2 regions of the Lysinibacillus sp. GW823-FHT02G10 genome follow, and region 1 is predicted to be linked to the other one. Evidence: riboswitches for the same ligand, from Rfam matches in the RefSeq annotation. Region 1 holds a riboswitch; the other holds the start of a gene.
The links. Region 1 has a riboswitch for cobalamin ahead of metE (5-methyltetrahydropteroyltriglutamate--homocysteine S-methyltransferase). Riboswitches for the same ligand answer to the same signal wherever they lie in the genome.

Region 1 (15,656 bases):
GTCGCAAGCTTAAAGGAATTGACAGCCCACTCTAAGTAAGCCCCCCATTCCTCCTTTCTAAGCGGTAAACCTTCTCTTAACGCTGGCTCGTCCACTTGAATAATTGATATACCTGCGTTTTCTAGTGCTTCCACCTCTTTACGGAGTGCTAATGCAATTTGATAAGCGACATCTTTACGGGACAAATCATCTCGCACAAAGGACCAATTTAATATTGTTACTGGCCCTGTCAGCATGCCTTTTACAAATCGCTTCGTTAGGCTTTGGGCATAGGCGGATTCTTTTACGGTAATTGGTGAAGCCCATGCAACATCTCCATAAATGATCGGAGGCTTCACACAGCGTGATCCATATGAAACAACCCACGCTTTCTCTGTAAAGGCAAAGCCAGTCAGCTTTTCACCGAAATATTCGACCATATCTGTACGCTCAAATTCACCATGAACAAGTACATCGATATCTAATTCCTCTTGTATGGAGATCCAGCGCTTTGTTTCGTCTTCTAAAAATGTTTCATAGGCTTCATTCGATAATTGTTTCTTTCGCCACGCATTACGATTTCTTTTCACTTCATCTGATTGCGGGAAGCTACCGATTGTAGTTGTTGGAAACAGCGGTAATCCTAAGGCTTGTTGTTGGATCGTTTGTCGCTTCGTAAAATTACTGTGTCGTTCAAAATCTTGCTTTGTCACAGTTTGAACGGCTTGATGAATTAACTTATTTTGGCGGATTGGATGATTTTTTAGAGCCTCAATCGCCTTCATACTTTCTGAAAAATTATGTTGTAAGGAACCATCTTTATCTCGTCTATATTTAGTCAGCCCCGTGATTTCTACGATTTTCTCATCTGCGAAGGCCAGAGACTGCTTTAAAACAGGGTCAAGTTCATTTTCAAGAGAGGTTGTGATTGGAACGTGCTGTAGGTTACTTGATGGTTGAATCCATAGTTCAGCAGCATGACTTAGCTGTTCAATGGCTTGAATTGTCGCATTGACCTCCGCCAGGTTTGAACGCCAAATATCACGGCCATTCACTACCCCTATTCCTAATACTTTATCCTGCGGGAAACCAAATTGACGAAGTGACGCCATATTTCCTTTATAGCCATGAACAAAGTCCAAACCGAATCCTTGAACAGGCAATGTACTTAATGCTTCATAGGCACTTAAAGCTTCGAAATAAGTCTGTAGCATTATTTTAGCCTCAGGAACGGCAGTGGCTAACTGGTCATACATTTCTTTCACCAGCTTTATCTCTGCTGGATCAAGTGTTAAGACGAGGGATGGCTCTTCTAGCTGAATCCAAGTGGCACCTGCATCCACTAATTCTTTTAATACCTGCGTATAGAGTGGTAATAAAGCTAATAAGTACTCAACCTGTGTTAATTTGTTGTAGCCTTTCGTTAACTTATAAAATGTATAGGGACCAATTAGTGTCGGCTTCGCAATGATACCGAAAGTTTCCTTCGCCTCTAAAAAGTCGGCTAACACTTTATTTTCTGTTAGTTGTAAGGCTTGTCCCTCATACTCTGGAACAATGTAGTGATAATTTGTATTAAACCATTTTGTCATTTCACTAGCTACGGCTGTTTTGTCTCCTCTTGCTACACTGAAGTAGGTATGAAAATCGACTTTACCACCTTGCCAGTTAAAGCGCTTTGGAACTAAACCAAACATCAAAGCTGTATCTAACATTCTATCGTAAAACGTAAAGTCGCCAACTGTCACCATATCGATTCCAAGTTGCAGCTGCTTGTTTATTCTTGATAAACGGATTTTCTTTAATTTTTCCTCAAAGTCCTCCTCAGAAAGTTCATTGCGCCAAAATGCTTCTAGTGCTTTTTTCCATTCGCGTTCCTCCCCTATATAGGGATAACCGATCAATGTACTTGTATAGTTCATGTTTTTAAGCTCCTTTTTTAGAAAAAATAAAAAGCCATTCTCCTATTAGGAAAATGGCTGCATGTTAAAATTAATAATGCTAAAACAATACGAAAAAGTATCTACTTTCGCATAAACGTTATCGCACAGTGCCTATTTGGTCACTTTTCACCACCTATTTCCACGTAGGTATTTGGTGTGTACTAGAAATTGGCAGGTCTCCTGGCTTTCCATCAACACGCCTCACAGCCTTCCCAGTTTCCCCAGTGGCATTTGTGATTTGCTCCGAATTACAGTTGCGGGACAGCGTCGGATTTGCACCGACTTCCCTTTTAAGCCAAACTTTCATTTGGCACCAAGTCTTACACAATATTCAATTATGCTCCTACTATAGCACATATTTCAGAATAGTAGAAATTATTTTTCAACTATTATATAAATTATTTCTATAAATATTATAGGAATTATTGTATAGTACTAAGTGAAAATAAGGTTACATTGTATTCTGTAAAAAAATTTGTTACTATAAAAAGACAATTATGAGAGGACTGATGAATGGACAATGAAGAACTAAACTATATTTTTATTTGAATTGAATGATTTCAAACACAAAATATAGGGTTAGTCTATCCATTTTTAACTATCAGTTTGCATTTTATTTGTCATGACACAAATTGCAAATCGCATTTATTCAGAGAAAGACTAATCCTTCCAATGTACAATTGGAGGGTTTTTTTCTTGCTTTCATAGTTGATTTTGTACCTTTCATTTACCCATAAAGGAGAGGAAAAATATGAGCGATTCAGAAACTATTGTAACGCATGTAACACTCCGTATAAGTCGTTAATATCCATCTGCTTATACGGAGAAATCAACCATAGATGGATAGACCGACTTTGTATGAAAAGTAAACTGTTGCAATACAAAGGAGGAATTATCATGTCCATGATACAAGTACAAAACCTAACTTTTTCTTATCCAAGCAGCTTTGACAATATTTTTGAGAATGTCAACTTTCAAATCGATACGGATTGGAAACTTGGATTTATCGGTAGAAACGGACGAGGTAAAACAACATTCTTTCAGTTGTTATTAGGAAATTATGAGTATAGCGGAAAAATCATCTCTTCTGTAGACTTCACTTATTTCCCCTATCCAGTTTCTGATCCAAATAAATATACCCATGAAATATTTGAAGAAATTTGTCCTCAGGCAGAAGATTGGGAATGTCTACGTGAAATAGCTTACCTACATGTAGATGCGGAGGTCATGTATCGTCCTTTTAAAACATTATCCAATGGCGAACAAACAAAGGTGCTGCTTGCTGCGTTGTTTTTGACAGAGGGTCAATTTTTATTAATTGATGAACCAACCAATCACCTAGACACGAATGCACGAAAGACGGTTTCCGATTATCTTCGCAGGAAAAAAGGATTTATTTTAATTTCACATGACAGAAGCTTTTTAGATGGCTGTGTTGACCATATCCTATCGATTAATAGAGCCAATATTGACGTTCAAAGTGGAAATTATTCTTCTTGGAAGTTAAATTTTGATCGTCAGCAGGAACACGAAGAAGTAACCAATCAACGACTGCAAAAAGATATCGACCGATTAAAACAATCCTCAAAGCGTTCGTCAGGTTGGTCTAATCAAGTGGAAGCCTCCAAAAACGGCACAACCAATTCAGGTTCCAAACTGGACAAAGGCTTTGTTGGACATAAAGCAGCCAAGATGATGAAACGAGCGAAGAACCTGGAATCCAGACAACAAAGAGCTATTGAGGAAAAATCAAAACTGCTAAAAAATGTTGAAAAAACCGAGTCATTGAAAGTAGAGCCATTGGCATATCCATCAAAAGAAATGGTTGTTGTCACGGATGTATCGATTCGGTACGATGACCATATCGTGAATAAGCCTATTAGCTTCAAAGTGGCACAAGGGGATCGAGTTGTTTTAGATGGCAAAAATGGAAGCGGAAAAAGTAGTATGTTAAAACTTATTCTAAGTAAGCCCATCCAACATACAGGCTCCATAAAGTTAGCTTCAGGTCTAGTCATTTCCTATGTTCAGCAGGATACATCCCATTTAAAGGGATTGCTATCGGAATTTATTGAAGAGCATGGTATTGATGAGACGTTATTTAAATCAATCCTGCGCAAGATGGATTTTGAGCGTATTCAATTTGAGAAGGATATCTCTCATTATTCTGGTGGGCAAAAGAAAAAGCTGCTGATTGCTAAAAGCTTGTGTGAGAAGGCTCATTTATATATTTGGGATGAACCACTCAATTTTATTGATATCTATTCACGCATGCAGATTGAAGAGCTCATAAAAAGCTCTCATCTCACAATGGTGATTGTTGAGCATGATCAGGCATTTCAACAAACTGTAGCAACGAAAACGATAGCTATGTCGTAAAGAGAAGAATCCATTTATGGATTCTTCCTTTTTAATGATATTGAAACCAATGGATCCATTTAGAATTTGTCTCTTTCACGATATATAGCTCACCTAGTGATGCACTTTGCGCTGGCAGTAATCTTGGAAACCTTAATCGAACAAACCAGGAGTGATTAGCCACATTTTCTCCACAGAAGTTCACCGCCATTTTATAGTAATTCTCCTCCATGCCAGTTAATATGGGCATGGGCTTTATCACCTCAATTTGCCACTCCTGATAATCAGGGCTTGAGCCATATACTTTTGGAATGATGTCAGCTAATGCTTGACTAAGCTCGTCTTTGTCTTTCACCGTTGTTTTCATCAATACATCTGGATTTGGACATTTTAAGCCTTCAGGTTCTGACCCCGAAGTAGCTGTTGGAAATAACAAAAGCATACATAAAAAGGGCAGTATTATTTTTCCCATTGTTCAATTCCCTTTCTTTAAAAATGCTCGATAATTTGCTGTGATTGGTGCACTCTATAAAGTATCATCCTGCAGAAAGGTCACTATTCCATGAAAAAATTTGCTTATGTTTTAATGTTTATCTTCACTATGTTCATTCTGCCATGTAAGATTTATGCGCAAAGTGAACAAGCTGATGAGCAACTAATCAGGGACACATTCATTACAATCCTTAATCCATTTATTGAAAAGGAAATTGATCATTACTATGGCTATCCTAAGCAGTATGGCTTGTATGATGTGAAAATTTTAAAAATTGTCAAAGAAAGTCAGTTTAGCTTTAAAGTTAGCGTGGAAGTTACGACCTTTGAGCATGCGCATTCCCCACCCTACAGTAAGGAAATCATTACGTTTGAAGTCAGTCCAACTGGTGTCATCACACTTCGCTATATACATGAGGCAGATGATGTAGAAAAGGCAATAAACGCATTCTATAGGGCAACACTGTTAGATATACAGTAGAGTTTTAAGCTGGACTTAGCATCTTATACTTCCTACCGATACGATCAATTGCAATATCAAGCTGAAATTAATAATGATATGAAATCCCTTGCTATGATTGCAGAGGAAATAGTGACCCATATTTTATTTCCTGAGCGAAAGATTCCCTACAAAAATGTCATAGACCCTGTCACTTTTATCAAGGGTAATATAGGTTATATGCTCTTTAAAAGAGCGGATGGTACAAATGTAAGCTATCAGCTGCAAAAGAAAGACGGCACATGGATCGTAACAGATAAAACAAGTAAGCCAGGTAAGAAAATGGAGGATCTGTTACCGTGGTATATATAGAAAAATGAAGCCAACTGATTCCATCAGTTAGGCTTCATTCTTTAAGAGCGTTTGCATCATACTTTTTATAATTCCCATGTGAAAATTTTCATGGTTCATATGAAAGACAACCATATCACCTAATGTTTTCATACCTAAAAAAGGTTCTTTAAGCGGTTCATGTAGATGTCCTGCACAAGCTTGTTCAATCAGAATTGGTTGTTCCTCTAGGAGTATAATAATTTGATCCATTGTTGGCGGTTGCTCAGTCCAGTTATCTGGTTTACTGCCACTAGGAAACATTACATGATAGGATAGAGGCAAATGCCTTTCTTGTGTAACAGCTGGAAAAATGGTATGATCCCAACCAACTAATAGATGACCAGCATTCCAACGAATATTGTTATGATGTCCTGCGGGTATCTGATCAGCAATATTCTCAGGGATCGTACGTAGAAATTCAACAGTCCAATTACGCCACATTTTCATTTGCATAAATAATTGTGCTTCGTTCATATACTAGCTCCCTTTCTACACGTTTTCAGTTATATTCAATACCATGGATTAAATTAATTTATAGTAAATTACGGTTGCTTCTAATTCTCCATCTGGTGAAATAGTATATTGAGGAATTTTCCCCACTTCTTGATAATCTAATGATTTATATAATTTATTGGAAGGATCCCCTTCTCTCGTATCTAAAACTAGCAAGGAGCGGTTTTCTTGTTTTGCTCGTTCCTCTGCTTGTTGCATCAGCGCTCGTCCAATACCGTTGCGTCTAAAGTTGGGATGTGTCATTAACTTGCAAATTTCAGCACGATGAATGCCATTTGGTTTGCTAGTTAAATGCAATTGAATACTACCTGCAATTTCATTATTTATTTTCGCAATGAATAGTAAGACATCTGACGCTAAGACAGATTGCCAATATTTTATCGCTTGTTCTTGTGTGAGTGGAGGTAAAAAACCTATGGATGCTCCTTCATCTACGACCATAATCAATAATTCAGTAAGCTTCTCCAAATCTTGCTCAATATGGTGAAGCTCAATTATTTCAATCTTTTGCATGCCGAAAGAGCATCTCCTTTTTATAAAATTATTACCTACTATTAAAACAGAAATTACTTTTCCGAAATCGTTTCTAAACGTTGAGTAAGAACTCGTTGTATTTTCTATAAAATTTTTCTGGCACGGGGAGATCAATTTCAGCTAATTTTGCCTCTATAGATTCAAATAATTTTATACATTCTTGTTTCCTATTTTGTTGAATTAAGAATTCTAACAATTGAAACATATACTGTTCATTGTATTCGTCTAGCTCTAAAAGCTTTTGTAGGCAATTATACTTTAATAAAGTGTGGGCAACGTCTGTACGTGCAATATACTGTTCAAGCACATGTAATACAGATTGCTTTAAGCGGAGCCTGATTTGATTAACCCATAAATACTCCTCATCTATTAAAAAATCACCCTCATAGCAATTCAATAACTGCTGAATGGATTTCTCATCATGTTGATCCTGCTCCAATAGTTGATTCAGCTCATCATAATCAGTTTGAATTTCCGCATTTAATTTATAGTGATTATTGACCAAGAGTATGGGATCTTGAATACCATTGTCCTTTAATATCTTTCTTAAATGATAAATAGTTGTATGTAAATTACTAGCTGCCTTTTCAAAGTTCAAATCTGGCCACAATTCCTCTAAAAGAACTGCATTTAACATAGGCCGTTTTTGGTGAAATAGTAAATATAAAAATAGTTCACGTACTTTTCTTGTTCGCCACTTAATCACATTATGTTGAACATCCAGTAGATAAAAGCTGCCTAATGTATGCGCATATAATGAGTTTTTCTTCTCATCCCTCGGCGCCACCGTCACGACCATTTTTTTCTGTGCTTTTGTTAACGCATTAATCAGTCGTTTTTCCTGTACTGGCTTTAATAAATAATCTGTTGCCTCAACTTCAAAAGCCTCCACGGCAAATTGTGTATGAGCTGTAACAAAAATGATTTGTAAGGATGGTTGCTTGTGTAGGAGATGCTTTGCAAGTTGCATACCGTGTGTGTCAATCATTTCAATATCTAAAAACACTAAATCAATTATTTCTTTTTCAAGAAACTGGAGGGCCTCAGTTGGATTTGTAAATGTTCCCTTAATGTTAATCTGAAATTGGGCAAGTTGTTTAACCATAATAGATAAAACATCAATGGCCAATTTTTCATCATCAACGATCATTATATTCATGTGACACCACCCTCTGGTAATAAAATGACAATTGTTGTTCCCTTTCCTTCTTCGCTGTAAATTCGTAAACTAGCATTTTTTATTAATTTAAATTTTTTTAATGGATTCATAAAGCCAATTCTTGTACTTTCTTCATTTAGCAATTGGTGCAATTTTTCTTCTGAAATTCCTACACCATTATCATAGATTTTAATTCTTACAAATTGTCCCTCTCTCTGTAGGCTTAATTCTATGGTCCCTCCCTCTACTTTCTTAGAGATCCCATGGAACACTGCGTTTTCAATTAAAGGTTGAATGGACAATGCAGGGATTCCTAATTGTATCGATTCGTCAATATCATATTTAATACGTAAACGATCTCCAAAGCGCATTTTTTCAATTGATAAATAGGCTTTTACAAGCTCCATCTCCTCATCAATGGGGACAATGCTATTTCGATAATGAACATTCAGTTTTGCACGGAAATAAGTGGCTAAACAATAAAGAGCTTCACGTGTGTTTTCCATATCTGTATAACTTAAACCAATAATCGTATTAAGTGTGTTATATACAAAATGTGGTGTGACCTGTGAATATAAATAGTTCATTTCTACTTCGATTGCATCGATTGATGATTGTCGAACAGCCAATAAAGATTCAATACGAATAAAAAGTTCATCGGTAGAAATCGGCTTTTGTAGATAATCATTCGCCCCTACTTTTAACGTTTGCAGTAAGTCAGATTGCTTCATAACTGTAGTTAAGATAATTATTGGTAGTTCCAGCATATCATATTGTTTACGTACACGTTTACATAACTCATAACCTGACATCCCATTCATCATTAGGTCGATTAACATACAATCTACATGATTGGTTTTAATATAATCGATCGCATCAAAGCCGTTATCTAAGGCGATCACTGTATATCCCTTTAAACTTAGTGCTTCCGTTAAAGTTTTTATATTGACATGGTTGTCATCTACCACCAGTATTTTTTTATCACTTCCTTTATAAATAAGGGGCAGTCGAAGCTGTATTTCTGTATCTGTATGTGATGTAATGGTAGCTTGTTCATTACTTACGTTTTCTAGTGTTGAGAGGGGCATTGTAAATGTAAATGTTGTCCCTTCCCCTACAGTGCTTGTCACATAAATGTTACCATTTAATTTTTCAACAATATTTTTAGTGATACTTAGTCCCAAACCTAGCCCTTCTTTATTATGATGATTGTTTCCTTGATAAAAGGCGTTAAAAATACGATCTAATTCTTGTGTCGGAATTCCACAGCCTGTATCACTTACTTGGATGACCATCTGCTCCTGTTCAACATGCGCAGTGACTATGATTGTTCCATTTTGTGTGAATTTAATTGCATTATGCAGCAAGTTATATAAAATTTGTTTAAAGCGTAATTCATCCGTGTAGATCTTTGGCAAATCTAAGTTTATCTCTGCTGTTACCCTTACTTGACTATTTTTGGGCATAAGACTACGAATTTCGGCTACTACCTCATGTATAACAGATAGAGATACACTGCGTAGACTAATCCTTACTTCCCCTGTCATTTGATTAGAAGAAAACAATAAATCTTCTACTAAATGACCTATGCGCTGTGTAACGCTGTGAATTAGAATAACTTGCTCCTGTTGAGATCGTTTTAATGGTCCTTGAGCACCTTCCATTAAGGATCTGGATATATTTAATATTCCGTTTAGGGGGGCACGGAGTTCATGCGAAGTTTTCAGAAGAAATTCATTCTTCATTTGATTATGTTCAAGCAATTCTTCTGACAATGCTGCTATTTTTAAAACAGCTTTATTGGCACGATAATTTAATAATGAGGCAAAGCCAAATAATATTAGTAAAAATAACATAAATTCTGTATAGTCAAAAGGCATCCCAAATAAAAAGTTACAAATGAGTAAAATAGAATAACAACTAATCGCTGTAATAACTATTAGCACATAACGCACAGCCTCTAAACGTTTTAGCATGACCTTTATAAGCAACCATATATTATAGAAAATAACTGGAGCCGTGACACTGATATAGATTATTTTTCTCATAATCATTTCAAATTCTGAGGAGGCCCTTTCATTTTTTGTAAAGGGATTATAGATACCGTACATAACAAACACGATACCAAGTAATATGGCAAGCGTGTATAAAATTTTTCTTTCTAGTAATTGTGGATACATCGCATTTATAAAAAATGTTAAAGCAAGCAGTGCGAGTGGAATGATTCCTAATTGCAGACGTAATTGATTGACCGTCGATAGATCAGTGAATAAAAGGAAAAACACCTTTTGATTGATAAACGACATATAAAATCCTAATGAAATAGTAAATAGACCAAAGAATAACTCTTCCTTACGCTTGCGATTCTGTAAAAATGTAAAGACATAGATCGCACCAACTATAATATGACCTATACTCACTACTATATCTAAAAACACTTTCCAGTGATAATGCTTTTGAATAGCCTTCATCGTACCAAATTCAATAGGATAAACAATTCCAGCCTGAGGATAATTGTAATTTGCAACATGGATGACAATGTCTAGTCTTTTATTGACACTAGGAGAAAAAACGGTATATTTATCATCATTTTCAGATGCATATGCGCTTAAAACAGTACTTGGATTTCCTTTAGCCCCCACCTCAACGCCATTAATGAATACACGACTAGCTTGACGAATCGTTCGAATATATAGGCCGTAAACTCCATCTGATGGTACCTCTATGTTGACGTGATAGGTTCCCACCGAAAGCCCCTCTTCATTTGGCTCTACATATGCTTGCCAATTAAAGGGTATATTTAAATCCAGTTTTTTATGTTGATAGCTATCAAAATTTTCCCCCAAAGAAATTAATACATTTGGATAAAAGGCCCATTCTCCTTCTAGCTTTACAGGCTTTAATAATTGCTCTTCCTCTAACTTTCCTATACCTTTATGTATAATTTTTGGCTGATTAGTGGAGAAATAATGCCAATTACCAATAAAAAAAACAATCACAAAAAGCATGATTATACTTACAATAATTATGATATTTTTTTTCATTTTCGTGCCCCCAAAGATCGATCATTTATGATGTATCTTTACATCATATTGCTCACTGTTTTTACAATCAACCCTTTTTGAGATAGTAGCATACTGTGTTTGAACAAAATCTAAACAAACAATAATAATACCTTTCTTGATGTTTTGTTTGTTGTTATTTTAAAAAAATGATTGTGAGCGGATTAAAAATTTTTATTAACCTCTGGAAACATGTGAAGTGAATTGTTTTCAATAAATTACTATTGTCTAAATAGACTTTCCACATTATTGAAGGAAAATATTAATCATTAAAATTTTTCTAAAAAAATGTTATTATCAGAAAGGATTTTGATTGATGGAGGATTTTGATGAAGGTTGATTTTGAAGAGTTATTAAATGGTGTTTTTTCATCTTTACAAACTATTGATGGAGTAAAATCCGTGAATTCCATTCTTGAAGTACTAAAGGATCGAATTATTTTCCCTGAGATTACCACTTTAATATTGAACACTAGGTTTGAACTGGTTTATTTATTTAACGAGCAGAAAGTAGTGTTTAAAACATTAAAAGAAGTATTGATTGATTCAAATTATATAGAAGAAATTAATTTAATCAATCAACATTGTCATTCAATTGAAAGTATTCTAAATGACTTTGTTCACACAGATACACTTAAAAATTATTCTTTAAGTCTCCTTTCCTTTAAATATAAAGAGAAAATTCCGAATAGTTAATATTGTGGTGGTGAAAACGTCCAAAAAATGGAGTGTGGCAAGTGTTTTTTCTCCAAACTCCATTTTCCAGACGCTAGACCTAGTATTTCTGTTGATATAAAATGGTTTGGGCAATTCCGATAAAATATTCGGATTCTACAATGATATGATTTAATACAACTTTAGCTGTAGGATTTGCGCTTATCGGTTGACTTTCTTGCATAAGCGTTTGGCAAAACTGGATAAATTGATCACTCTGTTGCAAACAGAAGGAAGTAAGCTGTAAAATATCCTGAAACAGAGCTGGAGAAACTTGTCCCTGGGAACGATTGACGGTTTCTATATATCTCACAACTTGCTGATGTGTTTGAGCGAAAGCTTTTTCCCATTCCTTTAACGCATCGACATATTGCTGCTCCAAATCTTTCACAAGCTCTCTTATTACTACTGTATGCTCCTCTTCTTGATGTTTCCAAAATTCAGCTTCATCTAATACACGTAATGGCATTTGATGGCCATAGTAAAATTGCATAAAAATCCCCTCCCACTTATCTCTATTATGTATATACAAGAAATGTGGAAATAGAACTTTGAAAGAGATTCACGTCATAGTAGAACTGTTAAACCAAGCATTGTTTAATAGCTTAATGCCTGTGTCAATCTCATCTTCCGCTAGATTAGCAAATCCAAGTAATACCTTTGCAGGCTGAACAACCAATGGATTTTCATAAAAAATAGATGTTGGGTAGACCTTAACACCAGCCATTTTTGCTGTATCAATCAATTCCTCTTCAGTCATCTTATTTTTTGGTTCAAGTAAAATATGTAAGCCACTGCTGGCTCCATAAATTTTCCCATTTTCCCCGAACTTTTGTTGAATGGACTTTAGTAATGCCTCATATCTTCGCTTATAACTATTTCGTGTTTTATTCAAGTGTCTCTCCCAATACCCACTCTCTATAAATAGCTGTAACGTATGCTGATGGAGTCTAGACACAGTTTGAACATAGTAATTGTTTTGATGAAATAAATCCATTAATTTTCTAGGTAATACCATATAGCTTAGCTTAATGGCTGGAATCAAAGATTTTGAAAAGGTGCCCATATAGATGACGCGATCACTTGAATCTAATCCCTGTAGTGCAGGAATCGGTTTTCCAGCATATCGAAATTCCCCATCATAATCATCCTCGATGATATAAGCATCTTCTTCCTTAGCCCACTCTAGTAATGCTAATCTTCTTGAGATAGGCATAACCGTTCCAAGGGGAAATTGATGGGAGGGTGTGACATAAACAGCCTTGATGTTATTGTTTCTTAAGGGATCGATATGAATACCATGCTCGTCAAGTGGGATTGGTTTCACCTTTATACCATTATCTTTAAACAAGTAACGAACGCGATAATAACCTGGATCTTCCATAGCAAAAAGCTCATTCCGTCCAATTAGGTTACATACGATACCAAGAAGAAACTGCAAGCCTGCTCCTATAACGATTTGCTCTGCACTGCATTGCACCCCTCTTGATTCATAAAGATAGCTTGCCATATAATTTCTTAATTCCAGCTCTCCCTGTGGATCTCCATATAAAAGGAGTTGAGCCTGTTCTTCATCAAGGCTCTGCATTGATAATTTACGCCATATTTTAAAGGGAAAATCTTTTAAATTAATATCTCCATAATTAAAATCGTACTTAATTGCTGGTCGTTCTTGTTTCTGCTGAGTCGCTAATTGTGGTTCAAAATGATGAGGGCCTCCTTGAAAATAACCTTTTTCAAGATCAACCACATATAGTCCATCTCGCTCTTTACTTATCACATAGCCCTCTGCAAGGAGCTGCTGATAAGCTGCATCTACAGTGTTGCGACTAATCTGTAAATGTTTAGCTAGACTACGCTGAGACGGCAATTTGCTTTGAGCCCTTATCTTTCCGTTTTGAATTTCTGCTTTTATATAGTTATATAATTGAAGGTAAAGTGGCTCCTCATTATTCAGGTTTGGTGTCATTTCGAGCATGATTTTTGGCTCCTTTAGAAATAGCGTTGTTGGCACTTTTATGAGGTGCCAGTGATTGATTATAATAAAATCTACATCGTTGAGTAGAAAATGTAAAGATGTGCCTACATAATTATTTGTTTATTCAAAAAACTCACGATGATTTTATGTATAAGGAGAGGTTTCCATGTATGTTCCTAAGTATTACAAAGTATCGGATTTAGAAGAAATCAAAGAATTTATTCAACATAATTCCTTTGCAACAATCGTTTCAATTCGAAAAGGTAAGCCTATTGCAGCCCATATACCCGTGTTGCTGAAAAAAATCGAGGATGACTATTATCTGACAGGTCACTTAGCCTATGGTAACCCTTTATGGAAGACCTTTGAGGAAGTACAAGACATTCTCGTGATATTTAATGGTCCACATGCCTATATCTCTTCCTCTTGGTATGAGCATGAAAATGTGCCAACCTGGAATTATCAAGCTGTCCATGTATATGGAAAGGCAAGTCTGATTGAAGGAATAGCTTTAGAACAAGATTTGACTAGCTTACTTGAAAAATATGAGTCATTCCGTGAAAATCCTGTGTTGTGGGATAAACTATCTCCTGAGCTTTTGCAGCAAGAAATGAAAGGAATAAAAGGGTTTAAAATAAAGGTGGAAGAAGTGCAGGCAGCCTATAAATTAAGTCAAAATCGAAATGCTAGTGATTACGCCAACATAATAAAGGAACTTTATAAAGAGGAAAATCCACATGCTGATGCGTTAGCTGAGGCGATGAAGAAAAATAGAAGCCATTAAAATAGCAGGCAGAAATGTTGTGAATCAACGTTTCTGCCATAAAATTTAGGCAAGTGTTTTCGTCATGATAAGATCAATTTGTTCTTCATCACCCATATAAAATGAATGGGCGCCTGTTTGGACAAAGCCTATTTTCTGATAAAAACCGATGGCACTGTCATTTTTCTCCCAAACCCCTAGCCAAATGCTTTTTTTGTTTTGAGCCACAGCCTCCTCTATTGCTTTATTCATAAGGTATTTGCCAAGCCCTTTTCCTTGATATTGATGTCGAACATAAATTCTCTCCACCTCTAATGACTCATTCCCCATTAGTTCGGATTGTGCTTCGTTGACATTTACTTTTAAATACCCAGCTATTTCTTCCTCATAATAGATAAAATAGAATGCTGAATCCAAATTGGCCAATTCCTTCTCTAGCTGTTGCTTATGAAAGGCACGCTCTAAATAAGCCTTCATATTTTCAGGGGAGTTCTGGTCTTTAAATGTATCATTAAATGTTTCAATACTTATTGCTTGAAGCTGTTTTAAATCTGCGTGCTCACACTTCTCTAATTTAACAGACATTGATTCCACTCCTTTGTTGTAAACTCTTTCTGGATTTTATATTGCAAATGCAATAAAAAGAGTATATAGTCAATTTAACGCAATTTTGTTGTATTTGCAATAAAAATAGTAGGAGGAGATCTTTTTGTTGAAATATGTCTTTTATGTAGTGGGCATTTTAATTTTAACGCTAGGTATTTCGCTCACGATTCAATCTAAACTCGGCACATCACCTTTCGATGCGCTTCTAGTAGGATTATCTAAAAATGTGGGGCTAACTGTAGGTAGTTGGGAAATCATCTTAGCTCTCCTATTAATAGGTAGTAATTCCCTATTAGCTAGACAAAGACCTGAAATTTTAGGGTTGGTTACTGCATTGATCACTGGCATAGGGATTGATATGTGGTTATTTTTATTACATGATATAGTGTCCCCAGATCTTTGGTTTAGCCAAGCTGTCTGTTTTACCACTGGATTAGTTGTAGTTGGGTTAGGAACGGCAACTTATTTACATACAAATTTTGCACCAATTCCTGTAGATCGACTTACTTTGATCATCAAAGAATTAACAAGAAAAACGGTTTTCTTCTCAAGAACCCTTATTTATATTTTATTTTTAATGTTAGCTATCATTTTTAATGGCCCCATCGGTGTCGGGACCTTATTAACAGTTTGCTTAGGTGGTTATATCCTCCATTTTTTTATGCCGATAACTGGAAGAATACTAGATAATATACTGAACAACTCCTAAAATATAAAACCAGAT
Region 2 (15,656 bases), 510 kb from region 1:
TTGTTTGGATTGTACTCTGCTGGAATATCGCCTATTTTCTTTGTTTTCAATGTATAAGGCTCAGCAGATCGTTCTCCAGCATTGACAACGGCTACCACGTATGTTTTGTCCTTTTTCAATGGTATGACCTTTGCATCGTCTTCGTTACCAGCTGAACCAAGTAGTAGTGCCAGTATACCAAGGTCATTAGTTAAGGAAGAAACGGGAATTAATTCTTTTGTTTCTTCATCATATTCAAACACTGTACCTGTCGGCATTTGGTTCATGCCTTTCAAAAAGCTGAAGCTATAAAGGGCGTCTTCCTTCGCTTTAAATAAGAAATAATCCTCATCATAATCTGTTTGGAAATAAGCTTTTTGATCGTCACCTATTTCAAAGCGGATTGCTTGCTTAATGATAGGGTCAACATTTTCTAGATTGCCTGAAGCCGTAGGATTCAATAACATACTCATCAGGCTGTCAATTTCATTACGTTTTTTTATGTTGTTTTCTATAAGCGGTAATGGGCTCTCTGGAACATTTTCTTCGATCATGGCTTCATCTACAGGTAGACCATCCTCATCAGGTGGGAGGGAAACTACTTCACCTTTTAATGTGTAAGGGATCATCGATTCACTGATCGTTTCTTCTTTTTCGATGCCGCCACTAAAGAACATCTCCATAGAAAACTCGCTATTACTTTCATTAGATACACTTAAAACGTACTCTTGATCTGGAACAGCGTCGATAATCATACGAACCGGTTCACCTTTTGCTGTACCATAAGCGGTCTGCATTGGATAGGCTTCTTCTTCACCTTCATCATTTTCAGCTTGATCGATTTCTTCTGGTGGCACAGGATTAAAGTCATCTTTTAGATAAAGCTCCATAGAGGCAGTGACACCAGGAATTCCCGATAGATCAAATTGTAACGTCGTCGGTTTTTTGACAGAGAACGTGAAGTAATCTTGATCTTGTTGTTGATCTTTTGACAGTAATGTATAGTTTTTACCTGCTGTACTATATGGGAACTTTTTAATAGGCTCCATCGTAGACTTGTCTATTGTATCAATTGGCAAGTCCTTCGTCGTTTGTGCTGTAAAAATGTAAGTAGATTTGCCTTTTAAACTATAGCTTCCATTATGATCTTTGACACCAATGACAAGCGTTCCCTTTTGATCTGCTTTAAATAGATAACCTTCTTTTTTTCCTACGCGAACATCATTGACATGGATAGGCTCTACATCACCAATCCCGCTATTTGGGTAGAAATATAAATCAAAGGCATAGTCGTATTTGTCAGCGCCTTTTAATGTTAATTGAGCATATTCATTTTCTTCTAAATCGACTTTATACCATTTCTTTTCGTCTTGCTGTTCAAAAGCACCCTGTTCTGTATTTAGCTTATTTTTAGCAAGGATCTTGGCGTTCTTAATACGATCTTCCTTTGTCTCTGAATAATGCTTAGGCAATTTATTTAAATCAAATTGTAATGCTTTTACAGGATCAACTAATCCGTGACCATAAGTAAGATCATAGCCTTTCTCGCCCAAATCTTGTGCGGTCATTTCTAAAATCGCTTCTATTTGATGCGGTTTTAAAGATGGGTCTTTGGATTTAAGAAGAGAGGCGATACCTGCCACGACAGGAGAGGCCATGGATGTTCCACTAAACTTGACAAAAGATGATCCTTTCTTCGCATCATGAACGGTACTATAAATGTCTTCACCTGGTGCAACAATATCCACAGATGGTCCGTAATTGGAGTAGCTCGATAGTTTGTTACGTTCGTTTGTTGAACCAACACTAATGACACCTTCGAAAGAAGCGGGGAAGGAATATTCATCTGTCGATTCATTTCCTGCGGCCGCCACAATTGTAATCCCACTATCAATCGCTTTCTGAACGGCTTCCTTCATCAGGGGAGATTCACCATAGCCTCCTAGACTCATATTAATGACGTCAACGCCCTGCTCAATTGCATAAAGAATACCCTGTGCAATGATGAAATCATTAGCACCTTCTTTGCCGTTAAATACATCAATTGGCAGTAACTTTGCATTCGGATTAATCCCATGCCCACCTACGCCATTATCTTTTGCTGCGGCGATAATACCTGCCACATGTGTTCCGTGATCGCCTGAATAAGTAGTATTAGCAGGTGCTGCTGCATTATAGGGTGGAAGTACTTGTGACTTTAGATCGGGGTGTTTAAAATCTACACCAGAATCAATGACAGCAACTGTGACATCATGGTTGCCTGCTAATTCTAGTGCCTTATCCATTTGCAGTAAGTTTAAATGATACATCTCTTGTTTTTTAGGATCAGCTTCTTTATTAAAAGAATGATAGATGTAACTAGGAGATACACTTGATATTCCGTTTTGCTTTAAATAGTAAGAGACGGCTTTTTCGATCGATACGCCTTTATTTAGTTGTACAACATCATACCCTAATGAAGGAATGGAGCGGATGACCTTGGAGCCAATTTTTTTATGTACGTTTTTATCAAGACCTGAATGCTTGATAACAATTGTATCCTTACTCATCCATTTTTCTTCATTCTTCTCTGTTTGTTTGCCACTGTTTGCCAGCATGTTTTTCGCTTTATGCTGAGGTGCCTCAGCAAAGGCAGAAGCAGCAGGAACCATGAGTGCAGCAGATGCTACAACAGCGACTGATTTTTTATACCAACTTTTCAATTGTTATCTCTCCTTGGTGTTATAAATTAAATCTCGACTATATTAATACGGACAAAGATTAGAAAAGTTTCGTAATGGAGGAAAATTTTTCTTTGCTATTTTAATTTTTGGTAGGTATAACGAAAAAACCTAGCATTATTAAAAGCTTTAGATCTGTTCTATTAATTGTTGTAGCTCCTGCTTGGAACGAGGGATGTTGATATTTTCCTGCAATAGCTTCTTTTTTTGCAAAGCTATGACCATTTCAAAAATCCATGGACGTTCAAGATGCGCGCGATGTAACAATTCGTCTTCATAAAACAAGGTGATTGGATCACCGTTATAAATAATTTTTCCAGCCTCCATAACAATGATTAGATCTGCCCATTCATAGGCGAGAGGTATGTCATGGGTTGCTAGTAAAATGGTTCTCTCACCATCATCTAATTTGGCTAAGTATTGTAATACTTGTGTAGCATAATAATTATCAAGACCTGCTGTTGGTTCATCTAACAAAAGGACAGAGGGCTCCATCGCTAAAACACCTGCCATTGCTACACGTTTTTTCTGACCTACGCTTAAAAAATGAATGGGTTTATCAAGCAAATCTTCCACTTCGGTTTGCGCAACGGCCCATGCTATTTTTTCTTCCGTTTTTTCAGTAGACCAGCCGAGATTCAATGGGCCAAATGCTATATCTTGCTTGACGGTCCCTGAAAAAAGCTGATGATCTGCATTCTGAAAAACAATGCCGACTTTTTGGCGTAGGGCCTTTAAAGCTTTTCGACTATATTCCAGATCGTTGCCTTCGAATACAATCGTTCCAGCTGTAGGTTTTAAAATACCGTTAAGATGCTGAAATAAAGTCGATTTTCCTGCGCCATTATGTCCGAGTATGGCGATTTTTTTACCTTTTGGAATGTCTAATGTAATATCTGACAACGCCTTCGTACCATCCGCATAGGCATAAGATAATTGGTTGAGTTCAAAATAAAATGCTGTCATGTAAAATACCCTCCATATACGATGAGGACTAGTAAAATAGCTGCCATGCCTAGCCAATTTTTCTTGCTATAAGAGCCCATCTCTTGCCAGTAGACGGCCTCGCCTCCACGTGATTGCATGGCATTGTTGAGCTCTCGGCTACGCTGAAACATTTCCACAAATAATGCCACAATAAGCATGGAGACAGAGCGTAGCCATTGCATCGGTGAATGATAGCCAAGACGTGCTTGCTGGGCGAGATGTATATTTTGCATGCTTTCTAAAAACATAAAAATAAAACGATAGGTTAGTTCGACGAGCTCCACTAATAAAGAGGGGAGTCGCCATTGTCGTAGCACATAACATATTCCTTGTACGGAAGTGGTTAGAATTAAAAAGTATAAACAACTAATGCTGCCAAGGACAATAAAGAACAGCTGTTGCACTGCTAACACACTTGCATTCCCGATAAAGACAGTCCAATTCCTAAATGTAAACGACCAAATATGGGCAGGGAGTGTATTCGTTGATGATGTAAAGGAAAGTAAAATAGATACGAGACTTGTTAATAAGAAAAAGCTAGGTAGCAATAATAATTTGCCGTAGTATGCAAGCGGAATTTTTGCACCTAAAATGATAAAAGCACTCATTACAAAAAATGTAATGAGTGAAAGTCGTTCATCTCTCATGATGAGCGTTATGAGAAGTAGTCCAAGTGAAAATATCATTTTTTCTAGCGGATGAACGGACGCTAGCTTATTCAGATAGGCATACTTATCAATGAGTAACATAATGGTTAACCTTCTTTGTGTTTGCCACGCATATAGCCGATGAAGTAGCCAATAAAGCCAGCTCCTATAGCTGCCTGTAGCACGAATAATAAGCTTTCGATTTCACCACTTGGTGGCTCCCATAGACTTTCAAACCATGGTTCATATTCCGCATTAATTTCACCAATAGCTGCTTCTGCTTCTCCATCAGCACCACCAAATTCAGCACCTTTTTGTATGAATAAGGGAATGATGGCTAACAACACAACAATTGCTAATAACAATAAATTTTTCTTCATTTGTTAATGTGCCTCCTTTGTTGAGAAAACACGTAACGTTTTTAATTCGCTAACATTGTATTTTTTCAAGAAATTCATCACAATGACCGTTAAAATTCCTTCACTCACTGCTAAAGGAATTTGAGTTAAGGCAAAAATACCTGCAAACTTTGTAAAGGATGCCATAAAGCCTCCAACCTCTGAAGGAAAGGCTAGTGCTAGTTGTACAGAAGTCACAATGTATGTACCTAAATCACCAAGCATAGCTGCAAAGAATATGGCTAGTGAAAATGACAACCCTACTTTTTGAGCCCCTTTAAAGACAAAGTAAGCAATAAAAGGACCAACAATAGCCATAGAAAAGGCATTAGCCCCTAAAGTTGTAATTCCTCCATGAGCTAATAATAAAGATTGAAATAATAAAACGATTGTTCCAATTACACTCATTGCTAGAGGGCCAAAGAGTACTGTCCCAAGTCCTACACCAGTTGGGTGAGAGCAACTACCTGTAACTGAAGGGATTTTTAGGGCGGATAGCACAAAGGCAAAGGCTCCTGAAAGCCCCAAAAGCATTTTGGTTTCAGGATTTTCATCAATGGTTTTTCGAATAGAACGCAATCCTAGAATGATAAATGGGATAGAGATCACCCACCAAAAAATAGCCCATTCGATTGGTAAAAAACCTTCCATGATATGCATGGCAAAGGCACGTTTTGGCACGATTAAAAAGGCCAGTAAAAAATAACTAAGTTTCCACCATGATAATTTCAAAAAGCTTTCCTCCTAACTAATTAATAGATTTTTAGAATATTGCGTGCGTAATTAAAAAAAGCACTTCTCCTTAGGTGGAAAAGTGCATAGCTAAAAAAGCAAATAACAGTCTCATCTGCTAAGCCGCACACCTATCCTCGTAGGTTGAAACGATCACTTATTTTTCGGCAGGTCTCCTGGCTCTAGTTCAATGCTTTATAGGTCTTCCCATCCGTTGGACAGTGACATATTCTATAAAGCTCCCTATTACAGTGGCGGGACCGCGCCGGACTCAAACCGGCTTCCCTTTTAAGCAAAATGACAAGCACTTTGCACCGAAAAACATTCAAATTGTGAGATTTCACGACAAAGTGTAACATGAATTTCCATAAATATGCTATACCTTTTATGAAATTTTTTAAATTAAAGGTCAACGGTGAATATTCTGATAAAAGTTTGTGCGCAAATTATATAGATTGTATAAATTTCATACCTAGTTCCATTCAAAATTGATAAATTTGTCATAAATTTTTAAAGAAATATTGAAATTTTAAAATAATAAGATATGATAAAGACAGTTTTCTATTTAAAATTCTACTAAAAATTTCATATAAAACGTCAATAAGTGCTCGAATAGCTCGAGATAATAGGGAAATTGGTGAAAATCCAATACAGCCCCCGCTACTGTAATAGCTGATGAAATCGCAAAGCCACTGGTACAAACTTGGGAAGGTGCGACAGTAAAATGAAGCTTAAGTCAGGAAACCTGCTTATTTGATTGTGCATGCAAACTTTTCGGAGGGAGAAGTTGAAGCGAAAGCGGGTACCTGTATTTCATTCTATTCGTTTTTATTTGGCTTCTACAAAACCTTTACTCTTCGTTATAGAGTAAAGGTTTTTCTTTTTCCAAAAAGCAAATGAGGGGAGACAGAAGATGACAACTTGGAATTTAGAGGGGATGAAAACACATCTCTTTATTTGCAATGGCAGTAGCTGCATGAAAAAGGATGGGGAGGAAATTACCTTAGCCATTCGAGATGAGATACAGCGGCAAGCACTCGATCAGGAAATACATACGACAAGAACGCGCTGTAATGGACGCTGCAAGGATGCTTGTGTGGTAATCGCTTATCCTCAAGGAAACTGGTATCGTGTGCCATCAACAGAGCATGCTAGAACACTAGTACAAGATTTACATCATGAATCCTTATACAACGAACATGTCTTTACACTTCGTGAAGGTACATTACAGCGTACTGCTCAAACAACTGCCATTAAAGGGATCGAAAAGGTGAAAGAGGGGTAACAACATGGCGCAAAAAGGAAAAATTTTCGTAGTAGGCTTTGGACCTGGAGATTTTAAGCATATTACGACACGTGCAGTAGAGGCTTTACAACAAAGTGATATGATTATAGGCTATAAAACCTATGTAGAGCTGATTCAAGATTTAGTAAGTGCAAAATCGATTGTTAGTACAGGCATGACAGAAGAAGTGTCGCGTGCACAGGAAGCCGTTCGTCAAGCTGAAGCAGGGAGCATCGTCTCAGTAATTTCGAGTGGTGATGCAGGCGTCTATGGCATGGCAGGATTAGTCTATGAGGTGTTAATTGAGCTAGGCTGGACAGAAGCAACAGGAATTGAAGTTGAAATTGTTCCTGGGATTTCTGCGATTAATTCATGCGCTAGCATACTTGGTGCACCTATTATGCATGATGCTTGTACAATCAGTTTGAGTGACCATCTAACACCTTGGAATTTAATTGCAAAGCGTGTCGAGGCAGCTGCAATGGCGGACTTTGTCATTGCTTTATACAATCCTAAAAGTGGACGTCGAACAAGACAAATTGTCGAGGCTCAACGAATACTCTTAGAATATCGTTCGCCAGACACACCAGTTGGGCTTGTGAAAAGTGCCTATCGAGAACGTCAAGAAGTGACCATGACAACACTAGCAGAAATGCTAGAACATGATATTGGTATGTTGACAACTGTCATTATCGGGAATTCGTCAACATTTTTCTATGACAATAAGATGATTACGCCCCGCGGTTACCAACGTAAATATACCCTGGGTGAAGAGAAACAGCCATTACGTCCACATCAACGTTTACGCGAAGAAAATGAACCTTGGGCAATGAACCAAGAGACGGGAACAGCGCGAAATGACTTTACGGCTGACCCTAATGCAGGGCGCTTTAATAAACCCAGTATAGCCGCTACGCCAAAGCCGAAAAAAACAGCTCTTGGAATGGCTACAGCGGCACTTGCAATGGTAAAAGGGACAAGCGCAGTCAAAGTAACACCGAAGCTTGTACAGCAAAAAATAGAATCTATTTTTGAATTAGCAGTAAGTCCTGGTGTAGCCAATAAGTTTTTTACTCCCCAGCAAATGATGATGTTAGCGGAGGTCGTTGGGGATGAGGGGACGATGGAATACACACCAGATCATCAAATTCATTTGAAAATACCAACGACTGCCCCTGAACAGATCACAGAGAAATTACAGGAAGTAGGGTTTTTATTATCCCCGATTGGTGATGTGTTATCACTGAAGGCTTGTGATTTTTGCTACGGTGAAAAGGCTGATTCAATACCATATGCAGAGGAAATACAAGAAAAACTAGGCGGTATGTCCTTACCGAAGACATTAAATATTGGCTTTAATGGCTGTGGGATGGCCTGTTATCGGGCTGTATTTGATGATATTGGCATCGTCTACCGCAAAAGTAAATTTGATGTCTTTATTGGAGCAAAACCAGTCGGTCGTACAGCACACGCAGCACAGCCTGTTGTAGAAGGGCTGGAGCCTGAGCAGCTGATTCCACTCATTACAGATATTATTGAAGAATATAAAGCAAATGCTCATCCAAATGAACGCTTATTTAAATATTTTAAACGTGTGAAAAAAATACTGCATTTTACGTATCAAGATATGTCTTCCAAAATAAAAGTAGAGCCAGCTCCGTGCGGCGACTAGTAAGGAGTAGAGAGATGAAAGCTATTTTATTTGTCGGCCATGGGAGCCGTTTAGCAGCAGGAAATGATGAGGTTCGTACATTTATCGAACAAATGACACCGCGTATTGATGAACAATTTTTAGTGGAAACTTGTTTCCTTGAATTTGCTTCACCTAACATCGAAGAAGGTATTACAAACTGTGTGAAAAAGGGAGCTACAGAGGTACATGTAATTCCAATCATTTTACTGCATGCAGGCCATTCAAAACTGCATATTCCAGCGGAAATAGAGCATGCGCGTGAGCATTATCCAACAATTACCTTCACATATGGTCAAACAATTGGTATCCATGATGAAATCTTTGCCATTTTACAAGATCGCCTAGCTGAAATTGGCTTTAATTCAGAACAAGAGCAGGAAGACACAGCGATTTTATTGATTGCACGAGGTGGCAGTGATCCATCTGCTAATGGTGATTTTTATAAAATCACGCGACTTTTATGGGAAAAACTACCTGTGAAATACGTAGAAAGTGCTTTTATGGGTGTCACAGATCCACGAGTTGAAGAAGGAATTGAACGTTGTGTCAAACTAGGTGCAAAAAAAATCATCATGTTACCATACTTTTTATTCACAGGCATTTTGATGGAACGCATGCATGGCATGTGTGAGAAGTTTAATGAACTTTATCCAGATTGTGATATTCAAATTGCTAACTATTTTGGCTACCATGAACGGTTACAAAATGTTTTATTAGAGCGTATTGAACAGGCAATCAACGGTACATCAACAGGTATGCAAGATCTAGAAGATTATCGCGCCTATGCGGCAGTACATGGACATGCACATCACCATCACCATCATGATCACGATCATGGACATGCGCATCATCATCATCACGACCATCACCATCATGACCATCATGACCATCACCATCATGACCATCATCATGAAGAGGAGCCGGTAAAATGATTTTCATGTTAGCAGGGACAAGTGATGCAAGGGATCTAGCCCTTGCATTACAAAGCGCAGGTTATGCGGTAACCGCTACGGTCGTCACTGAATCGGCAGCCTCTAGTCTTGCTGACGTTGGCCTGCCACATTTAATCGGTAGACTGACAGCTGAGGAAATGGCGACCATCATGACAGAGCAGGGCTATCAATTGGTGGTAGATGCTTCTCATCCATTTGCGGAGGAAGCCTCTAAAAATGCGATGGCAGCGGCAGAGCAGGCAAAGATTCCTTATATTCGCTATGAAAGAGCTCATGAACATTATGCCCATCCTTTGATTACTGTTGTAAAGGATTATGAGGAGGCAGCTCAGCTAGCTGCAGAAAAACGCGGTGTCATTATGCTAACGACAGGTAGTAAAACACTCGCTACATTTACAAAGGTTTTACAGGGCTTAGAAAACACAAGAGTAATCGCTCGTATGCTTCCACGACTAGATAATATGGAAAAATGTGAGGCACTTGGCGTGGCGCAGCGAGATATTGTGGCTATTCAAGGTCCGTTTTCAAAGGAATTAAATGAAGCTCTATTTCGTCAATACGGAGTGACGTTGATGATTACCAAAGAAAGCGGTAAAGTGGGCTCAGTTGATGAGAAGCTAGAGGCAGCTCTCGCATGCCAGATTGAAACGATTCTTATTGCACGACCAAATATACAGTACGGCCAACAATATTCAACATTTGAAGAAGTATTACAGGCTGTTGAACATACAATTTAGGAGGCATTTTCCATGGATTTTAAAACAGATTTTAAACCATTAACGGTAGACCCAGATAAAATTTACGATTACAGTTTCTCTATTATTGCAGAGGAAATGGGCGAGCATGACTTCTCAGAAGATGAATGGAAAGTTGTACGTCGCATTATCCATGCATCAGCTGATTTCGAGCTAGGTCGTAGTGTCATCATTACACCAGGTGCTATTGAAGCGGGTATCAAGTCTATTCTTGCAGGACGTCATGTCATTGCAGATGTGCAAATGATTGAAAGTGGCTCTGGTAAAAAGCGTTTCCAAAAACATGGTGGTGATTTGCATTGCTATATTGCGGATGAAGATGTATCAATAGAAGCGAAAAAACAAAATACAACACGTGCCATTATTTCGATGCAAAAGGCATCAAAATTACATGAAGGTGGTATTTATGCCATTGGTAATGCACCAACTGCATTGCTGGAATTGATTCGATTAATTAAAGAAGGGCTAGCAAAACCAGATTTAATTATCGGTATGCCTGTTGGTTTTGTGTCAGCAGCTGAGTCAAAAGAAGAGCTGCTTAAACTAGAAGGGATTCCGTACATTACAAATGTTGGTCGTAAAGGCGGTAGTACAGTGACGGTTGCTGCTTTAAATGCCATCTCACTTTTAGCGGACGAACAGGCGAAAAAATAATGGAGCGGAAGCCAAAAAAGGACCCCAAGGACATGCGTCACGGTTATACGACGGGAGCCTGTGCAACTGCTGTATCAAAGGCTGCACTGCTTGCCCTTATTACCAAGGAGGAGCAAGAGACAAGCACGATTCATTTACCTATTGGTCGAGATGCAACCTTTACAATTGAAAAATGCATATTTGAAGAAAATGCTGTCAGCTGTGAAACGATTAAAGATGCTGGTGATGATCCTGATGCGACCCATCAGGCACTCATCGTTGGCACAGTGAGCTGGGCAGATACACCTGGGATTCATTTAGATGGAGGTATTGGCGTCGGGCGTGTCACAAAGCCTGGCCTGCCAGTGCCTGTCGGAGAGGCAGCCATTAATCCTGTACCCCGTAAAATGATTTATAGCACGGTCCAAGGTGTGTTGGACGAATTTCACATTACTCGAGGCGTGAATGTGGTGATTTCTGTACCTAAGGGTGAGGAGATTGCTAAAAAAACGTTAAATGGACGACTCGGTATACTTGGGGGCATCTCAATCCTAGGCACAAGGGGAACCGTCGTGCCTTTTTCGAGTTCTGCTTATATGGCCAGTATTGTCCAAGCCATCAGTGTAGCGAAAGAGGCTGGCTGTGAGCATTTAGTGGTGACAACAGGTGGACGAAGTGAGAAGTTTGCGATGAAACAATACCCACATCTAGCAGAAGAAGCGTTTATTGAAATGGGTGACTTTGTAGGTTTTACATTAAAGCATTGTAAGCGTCTAGGCATCAAACAAGTTTCACTCGTTGGGATGATGGGGAAATTTTCTAAAGTCGCACAAGGAGTCATGATGGTGCATTCCAAAAGTGCACCAATCGATTTTAATTTTTTAGCACAACTGGCAGAGGATATAGGGGCAGATAGAGAAACGATAGCACAAGTTCTGGAGGCAAATACAGCTTCACAAGTGGGTGAGATTATGATGGAGAAGGGCTATGATGCGTTCTTCCATCGTTTATGTGAGGCCTGCTGCTATTCCTCTATCCATCATATTAAGGGCGGTTTAACGCTTTCCACATCGATCTATTCGATGCAGGGACAATTATTAGGAAGGGCTGATGACATTGCATCGATCGATGAAGTTGATTGGGATCGGGGATAACGGATTAGCAAGCTTATTACCCCAATACCTTCAGTGGATTGAAGACTGTGAGGTACTTGTTGGTGGTGAGCGAGTACTTGATTTTTTCCCAGACTTTAGGGGTGAAAAAATCTTGATAAAAGGAGGTCTTTCAACACTTGTTGAAAGATTGTCTGAAGAAACAAGAAATACCGTGATTCTTGCATCTGGAGATCCATTATTTTATGGCATCGGAGGCTATTTAGCCAAAAAGCTACAAATAGAGGTTTATCCCTATATGAGCTCTGTCCAACTGGCCTTTGCGAAAATGGGAGAGAGCTGGCAGGATGCTTACGTAACGAGTATTCATGGACGACCAATGAAGGGCTTGGCACAGCGAATTGATGGCAAAAAGAAAGTAGCACTTTTAACAGATGTAGAGAATAGTCCGAATGCTCTTGCTCGATATTTAAAGTATTTTGGTATGACGGAATATCGTGCGTTTGTAGCCGAAAATTTACAGGGCGACAACGAAAAAAGTGGCTGGTACTCGCTCGATGAAATGGAAGTTACTCATTTTTCTCCTTTAAATGTCGTGGTTTTAAAACAAACAATAGCACCGAAACGCTACACACTTGGGATTGATGATGAAGAATTTTCACAACGAAAGCCAGATAAAGGACTTATTACGAAGAAAGAAATTCGAGTTTTAAGTTTGCAAGCCATGCAGCTTCAACGGGATAGCATTATTTGGGATATTGGCACATGTACGGGATCCATGGCTATTGAGGCAGGTAAGCTTGCTCCTGAGGGACAAGTTTTTGCTGTAGAAAAAAATGCCCCTGATTTAGAAAACTGTCTTCAAAACCAACAAAAGTTTCGAGTCGATATAACTGCTATCCATAGTAAAGCACCAGAGGGTTTAGACAACTTTCCAGACCCTGATGCCATTTTCATCGGGGGCACTGGTGGTGAAATGGTTGAGTTACTGCAATTATGCTGCCAGCGTTTAAAGCAAAATGGGCGCATTGTCTTAAATGCGGCGACTATTGAAAATTTATATAAAGCTGTTGAGGCATTTAAAGCTTGTGGTTTTGCTGTTGACATTTTACAGGCTCAGCTGGCACGCAGTAAACCAATTTTAGATATGACACGCTTTGTGCCATTAAATCCAATATACATTATTTCCGCTTATCGAAAGGAAGAAAATCATGAGTAATCTAGGAATTTTATATGGCTTAGGCGTTGGTCCTGGCGATCCAGAATTAATTACAGTAAAGGCATTTCGAGTGATTCAGGAATCACCTGTTATTGCTTACCCAAAAAAGCTAAAAGGCAGTAAAAGCTATGCCCATCGTATTGTAGATGTGTATATTAATCCAGAAGAAAAAGATATGCTTGGTCTTGTATTCCCAATGACAAAAGATGAGGCTGTTCTAGAACGTGAATGGACAAAGTCAGTAGAACTTGTCTACGAAAAATTACAAGCAGGCAAAGATGTAGCCTTTGTTACAGAGGGCGATCCATTATTGTATAGTACGTTTATTCATATGATGAAGCTAATGCAGGACAAGCATCCAGATGTCGAAATTCGTACGGTACCAGGGATTTCTTCTTTTAATGGCTCTGCATCACGCTTAGGCATTGCGTTAGCGGATGGTGATGATCGTGTTGCGATTATTCCTGCGTATGACAATTACGAAGCTATGCGTGAAGCGATTGAAACACATGATGCTGTTGTTTTTATTAAAGTGGCGAAAGTGATTGATTTAATGCTTGAAGTGCTACGCGATTTAGATTTATTAGATAAAGCATCCGTGGTGACAAAGGTAACATCTGATGAAGAAATCATTTGGGATGTGCGTGAGTTGGATGGTGTCGATTTAGAATATTTAACATTAATGGTGGTGCGTAAATAATGAAAAAAATCTATATTGTCGGCGCTGGTCCTGGTGATCCAGATTTAATTACAGTCAAAGGTTTACATATGTTACAAACAGCGGACGTTGTCATGTATACAGATTCTTTAGTGAGTGAGGACCTTATTGCGAAAGCTAGACCAGATGCGGAGGTCATTCGTACAGCTGGTATGCATTTGGAGGAAATGGTTGCTGTGATGGTGGACCGAGTCAATGCTGGTAAAACAGTGGCACGTATGCATACAGGTGATCCAGCGATGTATGGTGCCATTATGGAGCAAGTTGCGCTATTAAAAAAGGAAGGCATTGGGTATGAAGTCATTCCAGGAGTTAGCTCTGTATTTGCATCGGCCGCTGCAATCGGAGCTGAGCTAACAATTCCTGATCTAACACAAACCCTTATTCTAACACGTGCAGAGGGGCGCACACCTGTACCAGAATTTGAAAAGCTGCGTGATTTAGCGAGCCATCATTGTACAATTGCCTTATTCCTTAGTGCAACGCTGACGAAAAAAATTGTCAAAGAGCTACAAAGTGCTGGTTGGGCTGATGACACGCCTGTAGCAGTTATTCAACGAGCTTCATGGCCCGATCAAAAAATCGTACGAACAACTTTAATCGAATTAGATGAAGCGATGCGTGTGAATGGTATTCGTAAGCATGCGATGATTTTAGCGGGCTGGGCATTAGACCCGAACATTCATGATAAAGATCAATATCGTTCGAAGTTATATGATGCAAGCTTTACACATGGCTTTAGAAAAGGTGTGAAGACAAGTGATTGAGTTACAAGAGGGTGTGTTACCAGAGGTTGATCAACGTAATCCTTATGCCGTTGTAGCCATTACGAAGCATGGTGTCCAAATAGGACGTCGTCTGCAGCAAACCTTTGCAGCAAGCGATTTATATTATATGAGTAAATTTGAACAAGGCGATGAAGAAGAAAAGCATATTCAACTGTTTACAGGAACAGTGCGCCTGCTATTGCCAACACTATTTAAGCAATATAAAGGGTTGATTTTAATTATTTCACTAGGGGCAGTTGTACGAATGATTGCGCCGATTTTAAAGGATAAAAAGACAGACCCAGGTGTTGTGGTGATTGATGATCGAGGGGAAAATGTTATTAGCGTATTATCAGGGCATTTAGGTGGTGCCAATGAGCTAACACACGAGGTGGCAGCTGCACTTGGTGCAAATCCGATTATTACAACGGCTTCTGATGTACAAAAGACGATTCCAGTTGATTTATTTGGAGCCCGCTTTGGCTGGGTATGGGATAGTGCGGATAAATTGACACCAGTTAGTGCATCTGTTGTAAATGAGGAACATGTAGCCATTGTACAGGAAACAGGCGAACGTGATTGGTGGATGCGTGATACACCGATGCCAGAGCAAATTAAAATCTATCCATCAACACAGGCAGCCATCCAAGCTACTCCCCATGCCACATTATTAATAACAGATCGAATCATTGAACCTGAAGAAGAGGTTCTTCTAGAAAACGGTGTTATTTATCGCCCAAAATCCATTGTGCTAGGAATGGGCTGTAACCGTGGTACATCTTTAGAGGAAATTGAACAAGTAATCGATGAAACCTTGGCAGAGCTAAAGCTTTCGAAAAAAAGTGTGAAAGCCTTATGCACGATTGATTTGAAGAAAGATGAGCAATGTTTCTTAGAGATTACGAAGAAATATGATTGGGAGTTCGTTACGTATACACCGGATGAATTAAATGAAATCGAATTTCCATCACCCTCTGAAACAGTCTTTAAATATACGGGTGCATACGGAGTGAGTGAACCAGCAGCTATGCGCTATGCACAGGTTCCATCACTTCTAT

Region 2: it holds a riboswitch for cobalamin, as region 1 does, so the genes downstream of both, AC1RFD_RS09045 ((2Fe-2S) ferredoxin domain-containing protein) here and metE (5-methyltetrahydropteroyltriglutamate--homocysteine S-methyltransferase) in region 1, are expected to answer to the same signal.

The regions. Positions count from the first base shown of each region.
Region 1 is NZ_JBXAJI010000001.1:1,211,199-1,226,854, reverse strand. Features, by position in the region: gene metE (5-methyltetrahydropteroyltriglutamate--homocysteine S-methyltransferase) at 1-1,901, opposite strand, end outside; cobalamin riboswitch at 2,076-2,255, opposite strand; gene AC1RFD_RS06375 (Lsa family ABC-F type ribosomal protection protein) at 2,820-4,301, shown strand; gene AC1RFD_RS06370 (hypothetical protein) at 4,333-4,752, opposite strand; gene AC1RFD_RS06365 (DUF3888 domain-containing protein) at 4,843-5,253, shown strand; gene AC1RFD_RS06360 (hypothetical protein) at 5,302-5,583, shown strand; gene AC1RFD_RS06355 (DinB family protein) at 5,611-6,078, opposite strand; gene AC1RFD_RS06350 (GNAT family N-acetyltransferase) at 6,127-6,630, opposite strand; gene AC1RFD_RS06345 (response regulator) at 6,704-7,810, opposite strand; gene AC1RFD_RS06340 (sensor histidine kinase) at 7,807-10,854, opposite strand; gene AC1RFD_RS06335 (hypothetical protein) at 11,202-11,567, shown strand; gene AC1RFD_RS06330 (DUF2935 domain-containing protein) at 11,647-12,078, opposite strand; gene pdxR (MocR-like pyridoxine biosynthesis transcription factor PdxR) at 12,148-13,563, opposite strand; gene AC1RFD_RS06320 (FMN-binding negative transcriptional regulator) at 13,730-14,347, shown strand; gene paiA (spermidine/spermine N(1)-acetyltransferase) at 14,393-14,911, opposite strand; gene AC1RFD_RS06310 (YczE/YyaS/YitT family protein) at 15,039-15,641, shown strand.
Region 2 is NZ_JBXAJI010000001.1:1,721,407-1,737,062, reverse strand. Features, by position in the region: gene AC1RFD_RS09070 (S8 family serine peptidase) at 1-2,681, opposite strand, end outside; gene AC1RFD_RS09065 (energy-coupling factor ABC transporter ATP-binding protein) at 2,829-3,665, opposite strand; gene cbiQ (cobalt ECF transporter T component CbiQ) at 3,662-4,435, opposite strand; gene AC1RFD_RS09055 (energy-coupling factor ABC transporter substrate-binding protein) at 4,441-4,713, opposite strand; gene AC1RFD_RS09050 (energy-coupling factor ABC transporter permease) at 4,717-5,463, opposite strand; cobalamin riboswitch at 5,613-5,797, opposite strand; cobalamin riboswitch at 6,049-6,230, shown strand; gene AC1RFD_RS09045 ((2Fe-2S) ferredoxin domain-containing protein) at 6,377-6,748, shown strand; gene cobJ (precorrin-3B C(17)-methyltransferase) at 6,753-8,420, shown strand; gene AC1RFD_RS09035 (sirohydrochlorin chelatase) at 8,435-9,373, shown strand; gene cobK (precorrin-6A reductase) at 9,370-10,131, shown strand; gene AC1RFD_RS09025 (precorrin-8X methylmutase) at 10,144-10,803, shown strand; gene AC1RFD_RS09020 (cobalt-precorrin-5B (C(1))-methyltransferase) at 10,803-11,936, shown strand; gene cbiE (precorrin-6y C5,15-methyltransferase (decarboxylating) subunit CbiE) at 11,893-13,113, shown strand; gene cobI (precorrin-2 C(20)-methyltransferase) at 13,106-13,813, shown strand; gene cobM (precorrin-4 C(11)-methyltransferase) at 13,813-14,598, shown strand; gene AC1RFD_RS09000 (cobalt-precorrin 5A hydrolase) at 14,591-15,656, shown strand, end outside.